Regions from separate parts of the Dactylosporangium sp. NPDC000521 genome, predicted to be linked through region 2. Evidence: riboswitches for the same ligand, from Rfam matches in the RefSeq annotation. Region 2 holds a riboswitch; each other region holds the start of a gene.

Region 1 (4,139 bases), on a different contig from region 2:
GCGGATGCCCCTGGGCTCCAGGTAGACGATCCATTCGAGGTCGGGGCAGTCGTCGAAGACCTCGAGGGCCTTGTCGACCTGCTCCTGGTCCTCGGCGAAGAGGATCCGGGCGCCGGAGTCGGCGAGCATGTGCCGCACCTCGTCCGGCGGGTTCGTCGGGTACAGCCCGACGGTCGCCGCCCGTACCGCGACGGTCGCCACGTCGACGAAGAGCCACTCGGAGCGGTTCTCCGACTGGATCGCGACCCGGTCGCCGGGCTGGACGCCGAGCGACCTGAGCGCCCGGGCGACGGTCTCCGCGGTCTTCCAGTAGTCACGCCAGGTGATCTCGCGCCAGATGCCGCGGTGCTTCTCCCGCATCGCGACGGCGTCGGGCGTGCGCTCCGCGTGCCGCTTGACCAGTTCCGCGATCGTCATGCTCGCTCCACCTCCCCCAGGTAGGCACGCAGGACGTCGGGGTTGGTCTGCACCTCGGCCGGGGTCCCGGTTGCCACCGGCACGCCGAAGTCGACGACCATCACCCGGTCGGCGAGGTCCATGACGAGCCCCATGTCGTGCTCGACGAGGATCATCGGGATGCCGAGCTCCTCGCGGACGTCGAGGATGAAGCGGGCCATGTCCTCGGTCTCCTCCAGGTTCATCCCGGCGACCGGCTCGTCCAGCAGCAGCAGCTTCGGCTCCATCGCGAGGGCCCGGCCGAGCTCGACGCGCTTCTGCACGCCGTACGGCAGCAGCCCCACCGGCAGCCGGCGCCACTGCGCCAGTTCGAGGAAGTCGACGATGTCCTCGACAACGGCCCGGTTGGCGATCTCCTCGCGCCGGGCCCGGCCGAGCCACGCGATGGCGGCGAGCGTGCCGTAGCGGATGTGGTGGTGCCGGCCGAGCATGAGGTTCTCCAGCACGGTCAGGTGCTGGAACAGCTCGACGTTCTGGAAGGTGCGCGCCACGCCCAGCTTGGCGACCTTGTCCGGGCGCAGTCCGGTGAGGTCGGTGCCGTCGAGGGACACCTTGCCCTTCTGCGGCCGGTACACCCCGGAAATCACATTGAAGATCGACGTCTTTCCGGCCCCGTTGGGCCCGATGACGGCGAAGAGCTCGTCCTTCGCGACGGTGAACGAGACCCCGTCGATGGCTTTGACGCCGGCGAAGCTGAGCCGGACGTCTTCGAAACGCAGCACGGCTACTCCTGATTTTTCTATGACAGCCAGCGCTTGCGACGCTTGTAGTGCTTCACGTCGCGGAAGGACCGCTCGGCCCGTCCCAGGTAGAACTCGCGGATGTCGTCGTCGGCGAGCAGTTCGGCGGCGGGCTTGTCGAGCACGACCTTGCCCGTCTCCAGCACGTATCCGTGCTCGGCGATGGACAGCGCCATGGTCGCGTTCTGCTCGACCAGCAGCACGCCGGTGCCGGCCTGGTTGATCTGCACGATCAGGTCGCGGACCTGCTCGACCATTCGCGGCGCGAGTCCGAGGCTGGGCTCGTCGAGCAGCAGGTACGCCGGGTCCGACATGAGCGCCCGCCCCATCGCCAGCATCTGCTGCTCGCCGCCGGAGAGGTAGCCGGCGATGCTGCCGCGGCGCTGCGCGAGGACCGGGAACAGGGTGTACATGCGGTCCATCGCCTCAGCCCGGCCCTTCGGGCGGGTGTGGGCGCCGAGTCGCAGGTTCTCCTCGACGGTCAGTTCGGCGAAGGTCCTGCGCCCCTCCATCACCTGCGAGACGCCGTGGCGGACCACGGCGGCGGGTTTGAGCCGGTGGATGGGCTTCTCGTCGAGCGTGACGGAGCCCTTGGTGATGGCGCCGTCGTGGACGCCGAGCAGGCCCGACAGGGCCCGCAGCAGCGTGGTCTTGCCCGCACCGTTCGCGCCGAGCAGCGCGACGATGCGTCCTGGTGGGATCTGCAGGCTGACGCCTCGCAAGACCAGCATCACGTCGTCGTAGACGACCTCGAGGTTCTGGACACGCAACATCCGGTGACGCTCCTCCGGGGGTGTTCGGAGTGGGCGAACTATGTGCATCGACGGTGAATAAAGTTACGTGTATTTAACCGGGTCTGAGAGCAGAATCAAGCCCCAATTGTGTGTCCGTCAACACCATCTTCTGTGGTGCATCACTGTCCGATGTGGAGCGACAACCCGCCGTGATTCGGACTTTTGGGGTAATCAATGTTCAACAACGCTCGCGGGTTTCGCTTCGCCGGTGATCACGTTAAGTTATGTCCTGGCCTGCACGGCAGTCCGTCGCCCACCCCGGGCGGCGCCGGGCAAGCGCCGCCGAATCGAGCGCCGCTCTGGCGCTGTCGAGCCGGGGACCCAGAGTCCTTCGGGGTGAATCCGCACAGCGCGGTAGGGCGCACTCTTCCCGCCCGAACCCGTCAGCTAACCCGGTAGGCGGTCGGTGAAGAAGGGTCATCCCTTGTCCCCAGGACGGTCCTTGCTGCGCACACTCGTCATCGGCGTGGTGTCGCTGGCGATCGTGGCGCCCGCGAGTGTCGCCAAGGCAGATCCGACCCTCGCCGAGATCGAAGCCCAGCTCGACAAGGTGGGCGACGAGTTCGAGGCGACGGTCGAGGCCTACAACAAGGTCAACGAGGATCTCGCCATCGCGCAGGCCGCCAACGCGGACCTGCAGAAGCGGCTCCAGCCGCTCGCCGACAGCGCGGCCACGGCCACCGCGAACGTCGACGTGCTGGCGGTCGCCGCGTTCAAGACCTCCGGCAACTTCGGCAGCCTGTCGGTGATTCTCAACTCGCAGTCCTCCGACACGCTGATCGACCAGCTCTCCACCCTGCAGCAGATGAACAAGCACCGGCAGGCGGAGATCGGGGCCTACAAAGAGGCCCAGACGAAGCTCGCCGACGAGCAGAAGAAGATCGACGAGACGCTCGCCGCGGAGAACGCGAAGAAGGCCGAGCTCGAGACGAAGAAGAAGAAGATCGAGGGCGACGTCAAGAAGCTCGAGGATCTCAAGCGCAGGGCCGCCGCGGCCGGCAGCACCAAGACCAACGCGGTCACCAAGCCGGCCGGCCCGCCGCCCGCGGTGTCAGGCGTCGCGGGCCAGGCGGTCACCTTCGCGTGGAACCAGATCGGCAAGCCCTACAAGTGGGGCGCCGCCGGCCCGGGCAGCTACGACTGCTCAGGCCTCACGCTGGCCTCGTGGAAGGCCGCGGGTAAGACCATCCCCCGGGTCGCCCAGGACCAGTACAGGGGGACCGCCCGGGTCTCGCAGGCCGACGCCGCCGCGGGTGACCTGGTCTTCTTCGGCACCTCCACCAGCAACATCACGCACGTCGGGCTCTACATCGGCAACGGTCAGATGATCCATGCGCCGACGACCGGCAAGACGGTGCAGGTCTCCTCGACCAACCGCAGCAACCTGCGGGGCTTCGGCCGGGTCAGGTAGCCCGCGCTTCGGCGCCAGCACTTCAGTACTTCAGCGAGAGGCCATGCCCGGCAGGATTGGGGCATGGCCTCTTGGGATCCTGAGCAGTACAGCCGCTTCGCCGAGGAGCGGGCGCGGCCCTTCCACGAGCTGGTGGCGCGCATCCAGACCACCGCGCCGGTCGCGGTCGTGGACCTCGGGTGCGGGCCCGGCACGCTGACCGCGACCCTGGCGACACGGTTCCCGGACGCGGCGGTGCTCGGCATCGACTCCTCCCCCGAGATGCTGGCCAAGGCAGCGTCGCTCGGCACGTCGCAACTGTCGTTCCAGCTCGGCGACATCGCCGGGTGGCGGCCGCAGCGCGGCTCCGTGGACGTCATCGTGGCCAACGCCTCCCTGCAGTGGGTCGACGACCACGCCGCACTGATGCCGGTGCTCGCGGCGGCGCTCGACGACGGTGGCACGCTCGCGTTCCAGGTCCCGACGGGCGGGCCGATCCTCGACGCGGACATCCTGGACCCGACCGTCCTGGGGCCGCGCGGTGCGACGCCGGTGCAGGAGCCTGCCTGGTACGTGCGGACCCTCGCCGGGCTCGGCCTGGTCGTGGACGCGTGGGAGACGACGTACTTCCACGTCCTGCCCGGCGAGGACCCGGTGCTGGAGTGGTTCAGCGGGACCGGCCTGCGGCCCTACTTCGACGCGCTGTCCGGCGCGGAGCTGGACGACTTCCGGGCGAGGGTGGCCGCCGCGCTGCGCGAG
Region 2 (4,139 bases):
GACCTCGGAGCTGCCGTCCGGTCCACAGCCGGATTCGGCGCTGTCCCACACGCCCGGACATCCACGGCATGCTTCCCGAACCAGATGGCGTTATGCGAGCTCAACACCACGGAACAGGAACTCACCCGGGCACGCGCCGACGGCGTGCCTGATCCATCGCCGCCGCAGTGTGGGTCGACGGTCTGAGCGTGCCAATCGCCGCCGCGCCTGGCAGCGAGCGGGAGCCAGTACGTCGTGGACGCGAGCACCACCAGCGGTCCTCGTCTAGTTCGCGAGTCCACATCTGGGCCATGCGGTGCATCCCACCCCGGCGGCCCGGGTGTCGGCACGGGGCAGACGGGTCACTACGTCTCACCGGCTGCAGGCAACGCCGCGGGGCATCTTAAGCGCTGCTCCTATCCATCGTGTCCATCGTGCGAGATCACGGGGTGGCCCGGAACTGGGCGGTGTCAAGGGCGGCCTGCAGCGACGTGCGGTAGCTCTCGCTGGTCTGGGTTGCGCCGGACACCGAGTCGATGCGGGCGCTCTGCGACGTCAGGGCCTGTGCGCGCAGGCGAGGAACCGCGATCGCCGTGAGTTCGCGGGAGAATCCGCCGGGGGCTTGCAGGACGGTGACGTCGGTGATGGTGGCGTTGTCGATGCGGACCTGGACCTGGACCGGTCCCCAGATGGTGCCGACGGCCGGGCCGTTGACGACGAGGACGGCGCCGGACCGGGTCACGGTGCCGGGGCTGGGCGCTGGCGGGGCCGCGGTGGCGTCCGGGCCCTGCGGCGGGGTACCGGGGTCCGTGGTCGCGTCGGCGTGCTGCGGTGCCGGTGGTGCCGCAGTTCCCGGTGTGTCGGTGCCTGGTGCCGCGGCTGCGGGCGCCGGGCGGACCGGCCCCATGGTCGAGGTCCGGTAGGTGAACACCAGGACGACCGTCGCGGCCGTGCCGGCCAGCCAAAGCGTGATTCTGTGCACGCGGAACGTCTCCTTCGAGCCGAGCTACCAGGCGAAGTTTTCGAGGTGGATGCGGCCGGCGCGCACGCCCGCCTGCCGGGCGGCGCGGACCACCGCCTGCATCCACGCGTCGGGACCGCAGACGAACACGTCGTGATACCGGACGCCGGGAACCAGCTCGTCCAAGGTGGATGCGCTGGACCATCCGGCCGGCAGCCACGATCCGTCCTCGGCGCGGGCGCCCACCAGGTACCGCACGTCCACGCCGCGGGTGGCGGCGAGATCGTCGAGCTCGTCGCGGAACAGAACCTCTGGTTCGCTCCTGGCGCGGTAGAGCAGCGTCGCCTCGCCCGCGGCGTACGGCAGCTCTTCCAGCAGCGCTCGCAGCGGGGTGACGCCCACGCCGGCGGCGACCATCGTGACACGACGGGCGGTGCGCCGCTCGGCGGTGAGCCGGCCGTACGGGCCCTCGATGACCGCCCTCGTGCCGGGCTGCAGCGCGGCCACGGCACGGCCGCCGTCGCCGTGCGCCTTCACTGTGATGCGCAGCCGGTCCCGGCCCGGTTGCGCGGACAGCGAGTACGGATGGGCGCGGCTCCAGCCCGGGCCGGACAGGAACCGCCATTGGAAGAACTGTCCGGCACGGACCGGCAGCTGCTGCAGGCGCCGCCCGCGCAGATGGATCGAGTACACCCCGGGCGCCTCGGCCACGACGTGGTCGACCTCGATACGGTGCCGCAGTGTGCGCCAGGCGGGCAGCCCGAGCCGGCAGACGAGCACCGTGCCGGCGCAAGCTCCGTAGGCGCTCCACCAGTACAGCCGGGCCGACGGCGCGGTGAGGAAGTCCGCGCCGGTCCACAACTGGTGTGGCAGGGCCAGGCCGACGCCGAGGTAGGCGTACAGGTGCAGCAGGTGCCACGACTCGTAGCGCAGCCGGCGCCGCGCTGCCCGGATCGAGGTGACGGTGACCAGGACCAGCGCCGCGGTACCGACGACCGCCAGCAGCATCCCCGGGTAGTCGGCGACCAGCTCCCAAGCCTGGCGCACCAGGGACAGGTGGAGGGTTCGCGCGTAGCCGACGGTGATCAGCACGAGGTGGGCGAGCATCAGGTTGAACGAGGTGAACCCGATCCACCGGTGCCAGCGGGCCAGCCGGTCCTGGCCGTAGGTGCGTTCCAGGACCGGCACCCTGGCCATCAGCAGCACCTGGATGAGCAGCAGGTCGGCCGAGACCAGTCCGGTCAGCCGGCCGATGGACGTAGCGCCGCCGGCCAGCGAGCCGAGGCCGTGCAGACCGCCACCGGACACCCACAGCGTGACCACGAACAGGACGCTGGACACCAGGACTGAGCCCACGACAGCCGGCCACCACGACGCCGGCTTGCCACCGTCAGTTGATCGGCGATGCCGGGAATCAATACGAGTAGCCACGCGAGGAGATCCAGTCGGCCAGCTTGGGGGTGCTCAGCCAGTAGGTGCCGTCCCCGCTCGGGTTGGCCGGGTCGGCGATCTTCACCGTGCCGCCGCCGTCACGGTATCCGACGACCGTCAGGTAGTGACCGCCTTCGTAGGCGTGCACGGCACCGGCGGTGTCGGTCACGTGTCCGGCGATGTTCGCCACGATCGCCCGTCCGCCGCCGACCGTGGTCAGCACGTCGGTCCGGAGCTGCGCGGCCTGCGCGGGCGTTGCCGGGTAGACCGGGATCTCTCTGGTCTGGTATAGCGTGCGGCCGTGTCCGAGCACCTGGTTGAGTACGCGGGTGGTGTCGAAGGCCGAGTTCGTCCCGCTGGTGGTGGTGCCCAGCATGGCCGCGGCCTCGTCCTGACTGACGCCGTGGCCGGCCGCCGTGAGCGCGATCCGGGTGGCCGCCGGCCCGCAGTAGTAGTAGTTCGGCTGCAGCTGGAACTGGTACTTGAGGAGCATCGTCGTCGGCGCGGACGGCGGCGCGGCCGCGACGGCCTTCGGTGGTTGCGCGCCCGCCGCCGCGGTGCGCTCAGCCGGAGGATCGCCGAGCTGACTGAGCACGATGCCTGCCACGGCCGCCGCGGCGAGCAGCACGCACATGGTCACCGCCATCCGCGGCCGGCGGGTACCCCCGGCGCGGTGGGACTGCGGCTGTACGGATTCAGGGTTCACAATGAGTCTCCAACAGCCCGGAGCAGGGCGATCGATACGTGTATGACGTGCGACGACATGCGATGAACAGACATCGGGCAGCGAGCGGTGGTGTGCGCGGCGCACGCTCCAGCTCGCCACTCGGCAGCCGGACGGGTGGCGCACGGGGCATGGGCTTGCAGCACCCTGCCGCGCCGGAACGTGGTCTCACTAGCCGCTGCAACCGGAGCGGCCGGCATCTACGCGATTGTGACCATCCGCAGCGTGACAGCAGGCGGCACTAGCGAACTGTTGACGCCCCTCGGTGCTCGGACGGGCGGGCATGCACCCTGCGAGGACCTCGGCGATGGGGGTAGCGGCTGTGCACAGACAACTCTCCTTACGCGTCCGCCTACCGGGTCAGCTGACGGATTCGGGCGCGAAGGTCGCCCTACCACAGGCCGTCGGCCCACGGATCCACCCCAGACGTGCGGGGAGTCCCCGGCTCGTGCATGCACGACTCAGCGCGCCTGCCCCAGCGTCACCTGCCGTGAGCATGAACCGGACCAAGCGACCCATGACGTTACGCAAGGGGCACTGCCCTGCCAAGGCCCGCTAGCTGGAAGAAGCCGCACATCATCACCGCTCAGACCGACTACTCAATACGTTGACAGCATCAGGGCATGGGTCAGCTCTAGGGCTCATGCAGGTTATATGCGGTCACATCGATTGATCGCTGCCTCCTACCGCCAATAGGAGATAACTCACCCTCGGTGACGCCTCACCGGCGCTATCTGGACCTGCCGACGAACCTCGTTGCCCAACACGTCGAGGTTCTGCAGGATGCCGGCCTGCTCGTGCAGACCCTCTCCGAAGGCGCCCGCCGCCGCACCTCCCTGCGCCTCGAACCCGACACACTCGACTCCCTCGCACCGCCGCCTTACGCGACGTGCCACGGCTCGGGCGAGGGCGTCGCTGTGCGGGTCGATGTCGGCGGCGGCGTCCAGCAGCGCGGCCGCCTCGGCCGGTTGGGTGATCGCGACAAGGGCGGCGAGGCGTTGCCGGGCGGTGATTCCCTGCTGGCGGCATCGTTCGCGGGGCGCT
Region 3 (4,139 bases), on a different contig from region 2:
CAGGTGGAGCAGCTGCGGCTGTTCGGGGTGCGGCTCGGGCTGGCCGTCCGGTTCGCCGAGGACCTGCAGGGCATCTGGGGTGACCCGGCCGTGACGGGCCGCCCGGCGTTCGCCGACCTGCGCGGCCGCCGGCGCTCGCTGCCGGTCGCCGCCGCTCTCGCCGCGGGCGCCGACGAGCTGACCGGGCTGCTGCACCGCGAGGGCAGCCTCAGCGACGCCGACCTGGAGCGTGCCGCGAAGGTCATCGAACGCTCCGGCGCCCGCTCCTGGTGCGCCCAGCAGGCCGACGACCTCCTCGCGCAGGCGCTGGTCGCCCTCGACCTGGCGATCCCCGAGCCGGCCGCGGTCGCCGAGCTCGTCGGGCTGGCCCGCTGGGCGACCCGACACCCAGCCTAACCAGCACTCCCCCAACAGGAGCGCACCCGCTGGGCGACCCGACACCCAGCCTAACCAGCACTCCCCCAACAGGAGCGCGCCCGCTGGGCGACCCGACACACCGGCCTGACCGGCACTCCCGCGAGGGAAACGCCGGCCAGGCGGGTGCGATGCGCGTCAGGTGAGGGCGGCGACGACCTGCTCCGCGCGGCCGGCGTGCTTCTGGTACGCGCCGGGGAAGGCCGACCGCTGCACCGCCTGCGCGGCGGCGGTGACGCTCATCCGCTGCCAGCCCTCGACGCGGTTGAGCGCGTTGTAGAAGAGCATCGCGGAGTGGGCGGGGTTCATCAGCTCTGCGACGGTGCCCCAGCCCTGGCTGGCCCGCTGCTGGAAGAGCCCGACCGAGTCGTGGTCGGTCGAGGTGCCCTCGTGCGGCAGCCGCAGGGACGCCGGCACGGCGGAGCTGGCGATGTTGTACAGGTCGCTCTCCTGCATCGCGGTCGCGAGCGCCACGACCAGGGCCCGGTCAGGCATGCCCTGCGCCCTGCCCTGCTTGACGATGATCGCGGCGTTGTCCATCTGCCGCTGGTCGAGGCCGGCGACGGGCTTGACGGCGGGCTGCGCCGGTGGAACGGGCGCGGCCGGCACCGCGACGGCCAGGGGCTCCGCCCGCGCATCGGCGGAGGGCGCGGACGACGGTCCGGAAGCGGACAAGGACGACGGTGACGGCCAGGTCCAGGCGGCCGCGACGGTGCCGGACTCGGCGTACGCGGGGCCGGTGAACATCGACGCCGGCGAGTCCGCCGGCAGGGTGCCCAGCAGCGTGGCGGACAGGACGGCGACCGAGACGGTGCCGGCCTTGGCGCCCAGCACGGGCAGCCGGCGATGTCGCGGGTGGAACTGGCGTGGCAACGCCTTCAATACGGGCTTCACTACTGATATGTCCTTCGTGGCAGGCAGAAAATGGCATGCGGAATCGGCACGTCGCCCGGGGACGGCGTGCTGGAAGGGGGGAACCAGTGGTGAGGTGCTACGAGGGCGCGTGGGCGGCCGGCATCGGCGCAGACTCCTTCCGGTGCCGCCTACCGGGTTAGCTGACGGGTTCGGGCGGGAAGTTTCGCCCTACCGCGGCCAGGCCGCGGATACACCCCAGAGGACGCGCATGGGTCCCCGGCTCGCGAAGATCGCGACTCGACGGCGCCCGCCCGGCAGCACCGATCGGTGCAGGTCGACCGGAGCGGACTCAACGACCCTACTGGGCCGTCTCGGGCCGGGCCAACCGCAGCAACGGCATACCACCCGGCGCACCCGAACGATCACCGAACGCTGTCACCCTTCTGGTCACCTCGCCGGCGTGACGACCGCCCTTGACCAGGTACATCGCGCGGTCGGCGGCCCGCAGCGCGGCGCCCGCGTCCTCGACCGTGTCATCGATCACGGCAACACCGACGCTGACCCTGACCCGCATGATGTGCCCCTGGTGCGTGACGGGTGCGCAGACGGCGCGTTCGAGGCGGTCGACCAGCGCGCCGAGGTCACCGACGGCGACGTTGCCCATGAGGACGACGAACTCGTCGCCGCCGAGGCGCGCGACGGTGTCGGTGGGCCGCACCAGCGACTGGAGGCGCCGCGCGACGGCGACGAGGACCGCGTCGCCGGCCTCGTGACCCAGGGTGTCATTGACGATTTTGAAGTCGTCGAGGTCGCAGAAGAGCAGCGCGCTGATCACGTGCTCGGCGCGGGCCCGCCGGATCGCGGCCGCGAGGGGTTCGGCGACGGCCTCGCGGTTCGCCAGGCCGGTCAGCGGGTCGCGTAAGGCCCTGCGGACCAGGTCGGCCTCGGTGGCCTTGCGGCTGGTGATGTCCTGCACCTGCGTGATCGCGAACGCGGGCGACCCGGCGACCACCGACATCGTCGCGGAGATCCAGATCGTCTCGCCGTCGCCGCGGACGCAGCGCACCTCGTAGTCGCGGATCGTGCCGGCGCCGCCGGCGAACACCTCCCTGCTGCGCTCGAAGTCGTCGGGGTGGATGAAGTCGCCGAAGCGCATCGAGACGAGCACGTCCTCATCCCGCCCGAGCAGCTCGCACAGCGCGGGGTTGACCCGCACGAGCCGGGTCATGTCGGCACCCTCCAGGCCGATCATGCACATGCCGGTGCCGGCGCCGTTGAACGCGAGCCGGAACGCGGCCTCGCTCGCCTCCAGGTGCTGCCGCTCCCGGCGCAGCGCCTCGACCAGGTTGGCGTTGTTGATCGCGATGCCGGCCTGCGCGGCGAGCATCTCGAGCAGCTCGCGCTGGAACGCGCCGGGCCGCCTGCCGTCGGCGGGCAGGTCGACGCTGAGCACGCCGACGAGCGAGCCGTCGGGGGCGTGCAGCGGCGCGAACAAGGCGTCGAGGGGGTGCCAGCGCTCCTCCTCCGGGATGTCGTCCGTGCCGTCGGGCGCGGCCGGGATCCAGGACTGGATGCCGTCGTTGTGCCGCTCGTGCGGCCGGAAGCGCAGCTGCCCCCACTCGTCGGCGGCGGCCAGGTGCGCGTCGAACTCCGCCGCGGGGTACCGGACGCCGAGCAGCTCCGCCCGCGCCTCCTCGGACCCGGCGATGGCGACCGCCTCGTACACACCCTCCGGATGCAGGTAGTTGACCACGGCGGCGCCGAACCCGACGCTCTCGACGACGGCGTCGGCGATCCGGTTCAGCGTCTCGACGACGGTGCTGCCGGTGTTGATGCGCCCAGTGATCCGGTAGACCGAACGGATGGCGGCCATCGCCATGTCCCGATCTCGATCCACGGCTCGCCTACCCCGATCCGGCCGACCCTGCATCCCTCACATCGACGCACCGCCTCCGATCCTAAGCAATTGCGGACGCCGTCCGCCGCCGCGCGGACCCGCGTCAGCGCCGCGGCTGACGACGGCGCGGCGACGGCCGGCTTACGGTTCCGGCTCGACATCCCGTCGAGTCACACAAAACCGTCTGAAAGGTCGCTATGCCGCACAAACTCCGCCGTCTCCTCGCCGGGGGCTGCCTGGTCGCCGCCCCGCTGGTGTACGTGGCGGGCCTGCTCACCGACCCCGCGCTACGCGCCGGCGACGCCGCCGACGGCGCGTACGGCCGCCACCCCGGCCAGGTCTCGGTGAGCGCCGCGCTGCTGCACTGGAGCTGGGTCCTGCTCGTGCCCGGCATCATCGGCATGATCCACCTGGTCCGCCGGCGCGCCGTGCTCTTCGGGCACATCGCCGGGCTCGTCGCGCTGCTGGGCGTCGTCAACTTCTCCGCGCTGATGCTCGGCGACTTCTTCTACGCCCGGCTCGAGGCGGACCTCGGCACCGCGGCCGGCGACCGCCTCGCCGACGCCGCCTTCGCCGCCGGCGGGGCACAGTGGGGGTTCCAGGTGCCGGGCTTCCTCGGGCTGCTCGGGGTGCTCCTGCTGGGGTTGGCGCTCGCGTACGACCGGCGCGTCCCCTGGTGGGCACCGCCGGCGATGGTGGCCGGGATGCTGACCGGCCCCATCTACCCGATCGGCATGATCGCCGGCAGCCTGCTCTACATCGCGGGCGCGGGCGTGATCGGCGTGCGGATGCTGCGGATGACCGACGCCGAGTGGGCTCAGGAGCCGGTGGCGGGCGGGACCGCCGCGGCGCCGCCGAGCGGGAACGTGGCCGCGACGGTGTAGCCGCCGCCGGGCCGGGGTCCAGCGTGGAGGGTGCCGCCGTGCAGGGCGGCCCGCTCCCGCATCCCGGCGAGCCCGTGCCCCGTGCCGGC
Region 4 (4,139 bases), on a different contig from region 2:
GGGGTCCAGGCGACCACGCTCAACCAGTCGCTGAGCGTCTACGGCTACGGCAGCGCACGGTCGATGCCGATGGCCGTCGTCACCCCCGGCAACGGCCGGGTCCTCGCGATGGCCGTCAACCGCCATTACAGCCTGGATCCGAACCCGCCCCAGCATCCGCAGTACCCGAACACCGTCAACCAGCTCGTCGCGGGCGGTGGTGGCGTCGCCGGGTATCAGGCGGGTTCGACGTTCAAGATGTTCACCATGCTCGCCGCCCTCGACGCGGGCATGCCGTTGAGCACCAGGTACAAGGCACCGAGCCGGCTGGCGACCGTGTGGCCGGCCAGCGGCCCCGGCAGTTGCGGCGGAAAGTGGTGCCCGGGGAACGACTCCCCGAGCTGGATGGACGGGGACCGGACGATGTGGAACGCGTTCGGCCGTTCGGTCAACACGTACTTCGTCTGGCTCGAACAGCAGATCGGCGCGCGCCGCGTGGTCGAGATGGCGCAGCGGCTCGGCATCACGTTCCGCTCCAGCGAGGACGCGGCGATGGCGGCCAAGGCGGACCAGTGGGGGGCGTTCACCCTCGGCGTCGCCTCGACCACACCGCTCGACCTCGCCAACGCCTACGCGGCGATCGCCGCCGGCGGCCTGTACTGCCAGCCGCTGCCGGTACTGTCGATCACCGACACCAACGGCAAACCGGTCGACGCCGCCGAACCGAAGTGCCGGCAGGCGATCACCGCCGACGTGGCGGCTGCCGCGACCGACGCGGCACGGTGCCCGGTCAGCCGGTCGTCGGCCTACAACAAGTGCGACGGCGGCACGGCGGAGAACGTGTCCGGCATCCTGGGCGGCCGCCCGGTCGCGGGCAAGACCGGCAGCTCCGAATACAACTCGACCGAGACGTTCGTCGGCTTCACTCCGCAGATCGCGGCGGCCGGCATCGCGGTGAACGTGGACAACCCCAACGACCACGTGGGCAGCGGCATCTCCGGCTCGGTCAACGCCGCCGTCGCGCAGACCATGGCGACCGTGCTGCGCGGCCAGCCGGTCCAGGGATTTCGGCCACCCAGCGGGGCGCGGGCCCTGGGTCGTTGACCGCGCCCCGCTGACGGCCGCGTCAGGCGGAGTATCCGCGCAGGGCGGTCCAGTGCGCGAGCTTGGCCGTCGTCAGCGTGTAGTACCCGACGCCCAGGGCGTCCGCGGGGTCGGCGATCTTCACCGTCGTGCCGCCGTTGGTGTACCCCACCACCGTGAGGTAGTGGCCGCCCGGGTACGAGTGCGCGCCTCCCTTGTCGTCCACGGTGGAGCCGGCGATGTTGGCGACCACGGCGTAGCCCTTGGTGATCGCGTTGACGATGTCCGCCTGCATCTGGTCGATCTCCGCCTGGGTGGCCGACTGACCGGTGATGAAGTGCGACTTGTAGAAGGAGGTCTTGGTGTACTCGTTGAGCGACCGGGTGGTGTCGTCGGCGGAGTTGGTGCCGTTGACGGTCGTGTGCAGGCTCTGGGCGATCTCGGACTGGGACGGGTACATCTCTCGCGCGGTCAGTGCGATCCGGGTCGCCGCCGGGCCGCAGAAGTAGAAGTTCTCCTGCCAGGCGAACCGGTACGCGAGTTCCTTGGCCGCCGGGACGGCCGGCGTGCTGGGGGCGGGCGTGGCCGGCGCGGCCTGCGTGGTCGGCTTGGTCGGCGCCGCGCCGGTGGCGGCCTTCGACGGGCTGGTCGCGGCGTCGGGCGCCGCCTGCGTCCGCTGCCGATCACGCGCGGCCGGAGCGGCGCCGGACCGGGACGAATCCGCGGCGGTCAGCGACTGTGTGTCGGCCGACGGTGCGGGGGCCGAGGCGTGCACGGCCACGCCGATTGCCCCCGTCACCGCGAGGGCCGCCGCGGCGGCCGCGATCGGCAGCACGCGGAAGCGCGACGGGACGGCGGTCTGGTGCCTGGGTTTGTACAGGTAGCTCACGGGTACCTCGACAGACATGCTGGATGACGGCTGCTGTTGCCGGTGCCGGACGTGATCCGGAGAGGGGGCTTCCACGCCGGCCGCGGGCCGGTGTGGTGAGGGTCGGTGACTACCGGGCCAGGCTGCGGGTCGAGGTGCCGCGACACGGATGATGCCGGGTCAATGGCTGCATGAGTGCTCCTTCCGGTGCCGCCTACCGGGTTAGCTGACGGGTTCGGGCGGGAGGATCGCCCTACCTCGAGGCTCGGCCCCGCGGATTCACCCCGGTGGTGCTTGGTTCCCCGGCTCGCGCGGACGCGACTCAGCGGATCCGCCGCGGTGTCATCCGAGTTGGGTGACGGCAGACCGGGCGAATGCGAGGACCATATCGGGGCCGCGAGAAGCCACCGGATCCGGCACGCTGCTCGGCTACCGGGCGTGACGACGGCATGGCGAACGGACCGGGTGCATGCCGCGGGGGTCACGGGCCGCCCGCCGGTCGGATGCGTCGTGCACTGGCGCACCTCGCCGACCGCGCCCCGGCACCGTGCGGCCCGCCCAGTGTCCGGTCGGCAGGTTCGCACGCCCGGCACGACCCCGGATCCGGGCCGCCTCTAGGCTCGCCGGATGTTTTCGGGCACCGACGATGACCAGCAGCTCAGCGGTGCGCACCCACACGGTCCCCGCCACCTCCGACGGTCCCGCCGTGGGCGGCACGCGGTCCCCTTCCGGCTGCGCGCACCCGTGCCGGCCGGGATCCGCCGGTACGGCGTGGCCGCCGTCGCGGTCGCGGTGATGGGCCTGTCCACGACGCTGTCGTCGTCGGCCGGACCCGTCGCCGTGCCGGCGGACAGCGCGGCGTTCGCCGCCGACGCCGGCAACACCGGACGCTCGGCGGCCGACGGGCCGGCCTCGCGCAGCCGCACCCGGAAAACCGCCGACAGTACGGGCGACGCCACGCCGCCGGCGGCGAAGGCCGCCCCGGCACCGACGAAGGCCGCTCCGGCACCGACGAAGGCCGCCCCGGCACCGGCCGCTACACAACCGGCAGCACCGGCGGCGCCGTCGCCGACCGTGCACGCGCCTGTCGGCGGGCTGACCCAGGCGGAGATGAACAACGCCGTCGCGATCATCGATGTGGCACGGCAGCTGAGCCTGCCGCGTCGCGCGGCCGTCGTGGGGATCGCCACCGCCCTGCAGGAGAGCCACCTGCGGAACCTCGCGAACCCGAACGTGCCGCAGTCGCTGCAGCACCCCAACGAGGGTGTCGGGTACGACTACGACTCGGTCGGCCTCTTCCAGCAGCGGCCGAGCTGGGGTTCGGTCGACCAGCTGATGGATCCGCACGAGTCCGCGCGCAGGTTCTTCGCGGCCCTGGCCCAGATCCAGGGCTGGGAGCAGCAGGCCGTCACGATCGCCGCGCAGATGGTGCAGCGGTCGGCATACCCGGACGCCTATGCGAAATGGGAAGGGCTCGCACAGCAGATCGTGGACGCCGTCATGCGGTAATTCCGCCGCGCTCACCGCAGGTCCCACGCATTATCACTCGTTTACCGGCCCGGCCTCGCCCGGTTGCGCATGACGATGCCCCCATGTCCATGCACAGGCAGAACACATGAGGGGGCCCAGCCGGACCGCGGTGGCGCTGGTCGCGCTCGCGGTGGGAGCGCAACTGGGCCTGTCGGGGTGTCACAGTGGGTCGAAGAAGCCCACGGCGGCGAAGTGGACCGCTCCCCCGCCGGTGGTCGGGCTGGCCGTCAGCCCGGCGGCGGGCGAGTCCGGGGTGGCGGTCAGCACCGAGATCGGCACCAAGGTGAACGACGGGAAGATCACCGAGGTCGTCCTGACCGATGCGGCGGGGCAGCGGGTCGCCGGCGAGTTCCGCGACGACGGCTCCTCCTGGGTGCCCGCCACCGCGCTGCGCTACGGCACGGCCTACACCGCGAAGGTCACCGCCGTCGGCACCGACAACAAGCCCGTGACCCGGGAGACGGCGTTCACCACGGCGGCGAAGCCCACCGGCCCGGTCGTCACGTCCGACCTGATGTTGACCAACGGCGGGACCTACGGCGTCGGCATGCCGATCGTCGTGGAGTTCGGCTCCGACGTTCCGCAGGAGTCGCGCGCCGCCGTGCAGCAGCGTCTCTTCGTGAAGAGCGACCCGCCGCAGGCCGGTGCGTGGCACTGGTTCGGCGGCCGGCAGGTGATG

What was found. Region 2 has a riboswitch for cyclic di-AMP ahead of ACFY3L_RS44440 (C39 family peptidase). Riboswitches for the same ligand answer to the same signal wherever they lie in the genome.
Region 1: it holds a riboswitch for cyclic di-AMP, as region 2 does, so the genes downstream of both, ACFY3L_RS06865 (NlpC/P60 family protein) here and ACFY3L_RS44440 (C39 family peptidase) in region 2, are expected to answer to the same signal.
Region 3: it holds a riboswitch for cyclic di-AMP, as region 2 does, so the genes downstream of both, ACFY3L_RS35585 (hypothetical protein) here and ACFY3L_RS44440 (C39 family peptidase) in region 2, are expected to answer to the same signal.
Region 4: it holds a riboswitch for cyclic di-AMP, as region 2 does, so the genes downstream of both, ACFY3L_RS14040 (C39 family peptidase) here and ACFY3L_RS44440 (C39 family peptidase) in region 2, are expected to answer to the same signal.

The regions. Positions count from the first base shown of each region.
Region 1 covers NZ_JBIAYW010000002.1:234,820-238,958, reverse strand. The annotation lists gene ACFY3L_RS06880 (AMP-dependent synthetase/ligase) at 1-417, opposite strand, end outside; gene ACFY3L_RS06875 (ABC transporter ATP-binding protein) at 414-1,178, opposite strand; gene ACFY3L_RS06870 (ABC transporter ATP-binding protein) at 1,196-1,969, opposite strand; cyclic di-AMP (ydaO/yuaA leader) riboswitch at 2,261-2,406, shown strand; gene ACFY3L_RS06865 (NlpC/P60 family protein) at 2,433-3,401, shown strand; gene ACFY3L_RS06860 (methyltransferase domain-containing protein) at 3,465-4,139, shown strand, end outside.
Region 2 covers NZ_JBIAYW010000022.1:143,587-147,725, forward strand. The annotation lists gene ACFY3L_RS44430 (FMN-binding protein) at 422-961, opposite strand; gene ACFY3L_RS44435 (ferric reductase-like transmembrane domain-containing protein) at 986-2,296, opposite strand; gene ACFY3L_RS44440 (C39 family peptidase) at 2,355-3,017, opposite strand; cyclic di-AMP (ydaO/yuaA leader) riboswitch at 3,430-3,572, opposite strand; partial or broken gene ACFY3L_RS44445 (hypothetical protein) at 3,809-4,139, shown strand, end outside.
Region 3 covers NZ_JBIAYW010000013.1:77,397-81,535, forward strand. The annotation lists gene ACFY3L_RS35580 (polyprenyl synthetase family protein) at 1-396, shown strand, start outside; gene ACFY3L_RS35585 (hypothetical protein) at 553-1,308, opposite strand; cyclic di-AMP (ydaO/yuaA leader) riboswitch at 1,440-1,582, opposite strand; gene ACFY3L_RS35590 (diguanylate cyclase domain-containing protein) at 1,628-3,142, opposite strand; gene ACFY3L_RS35595 (hypothetical protein) at 3,364-4,050, shown strand; gene ACFY3L_RS35600 (sensor histidine kinase) at 3,984-4,139, opposite strand, start outside.
Region 4 covers NZ_JBIAYW010000003.1:841,486-845,624, reverse strand. The annotation lists gene ACFY3L_RS14045 (transglycosylase domain-containing protein) at 1-1,083, shown strand, start outside; gene ACFY3L_RS14040 (C39 family peptidase) at 1,106-1,951, opposite strand; cyclic di-AMP (ydaO/yuaA leader) riboswitch at 2,127-2,268, opposite strand; gene ACFY3L_RS14035 (hypothetical protein) at 2,558-3,439, shown strand; gene ACFY3L_RS14030 (Ig-like domain-containing protein) at 3,546-4,139, shown strand, end outside.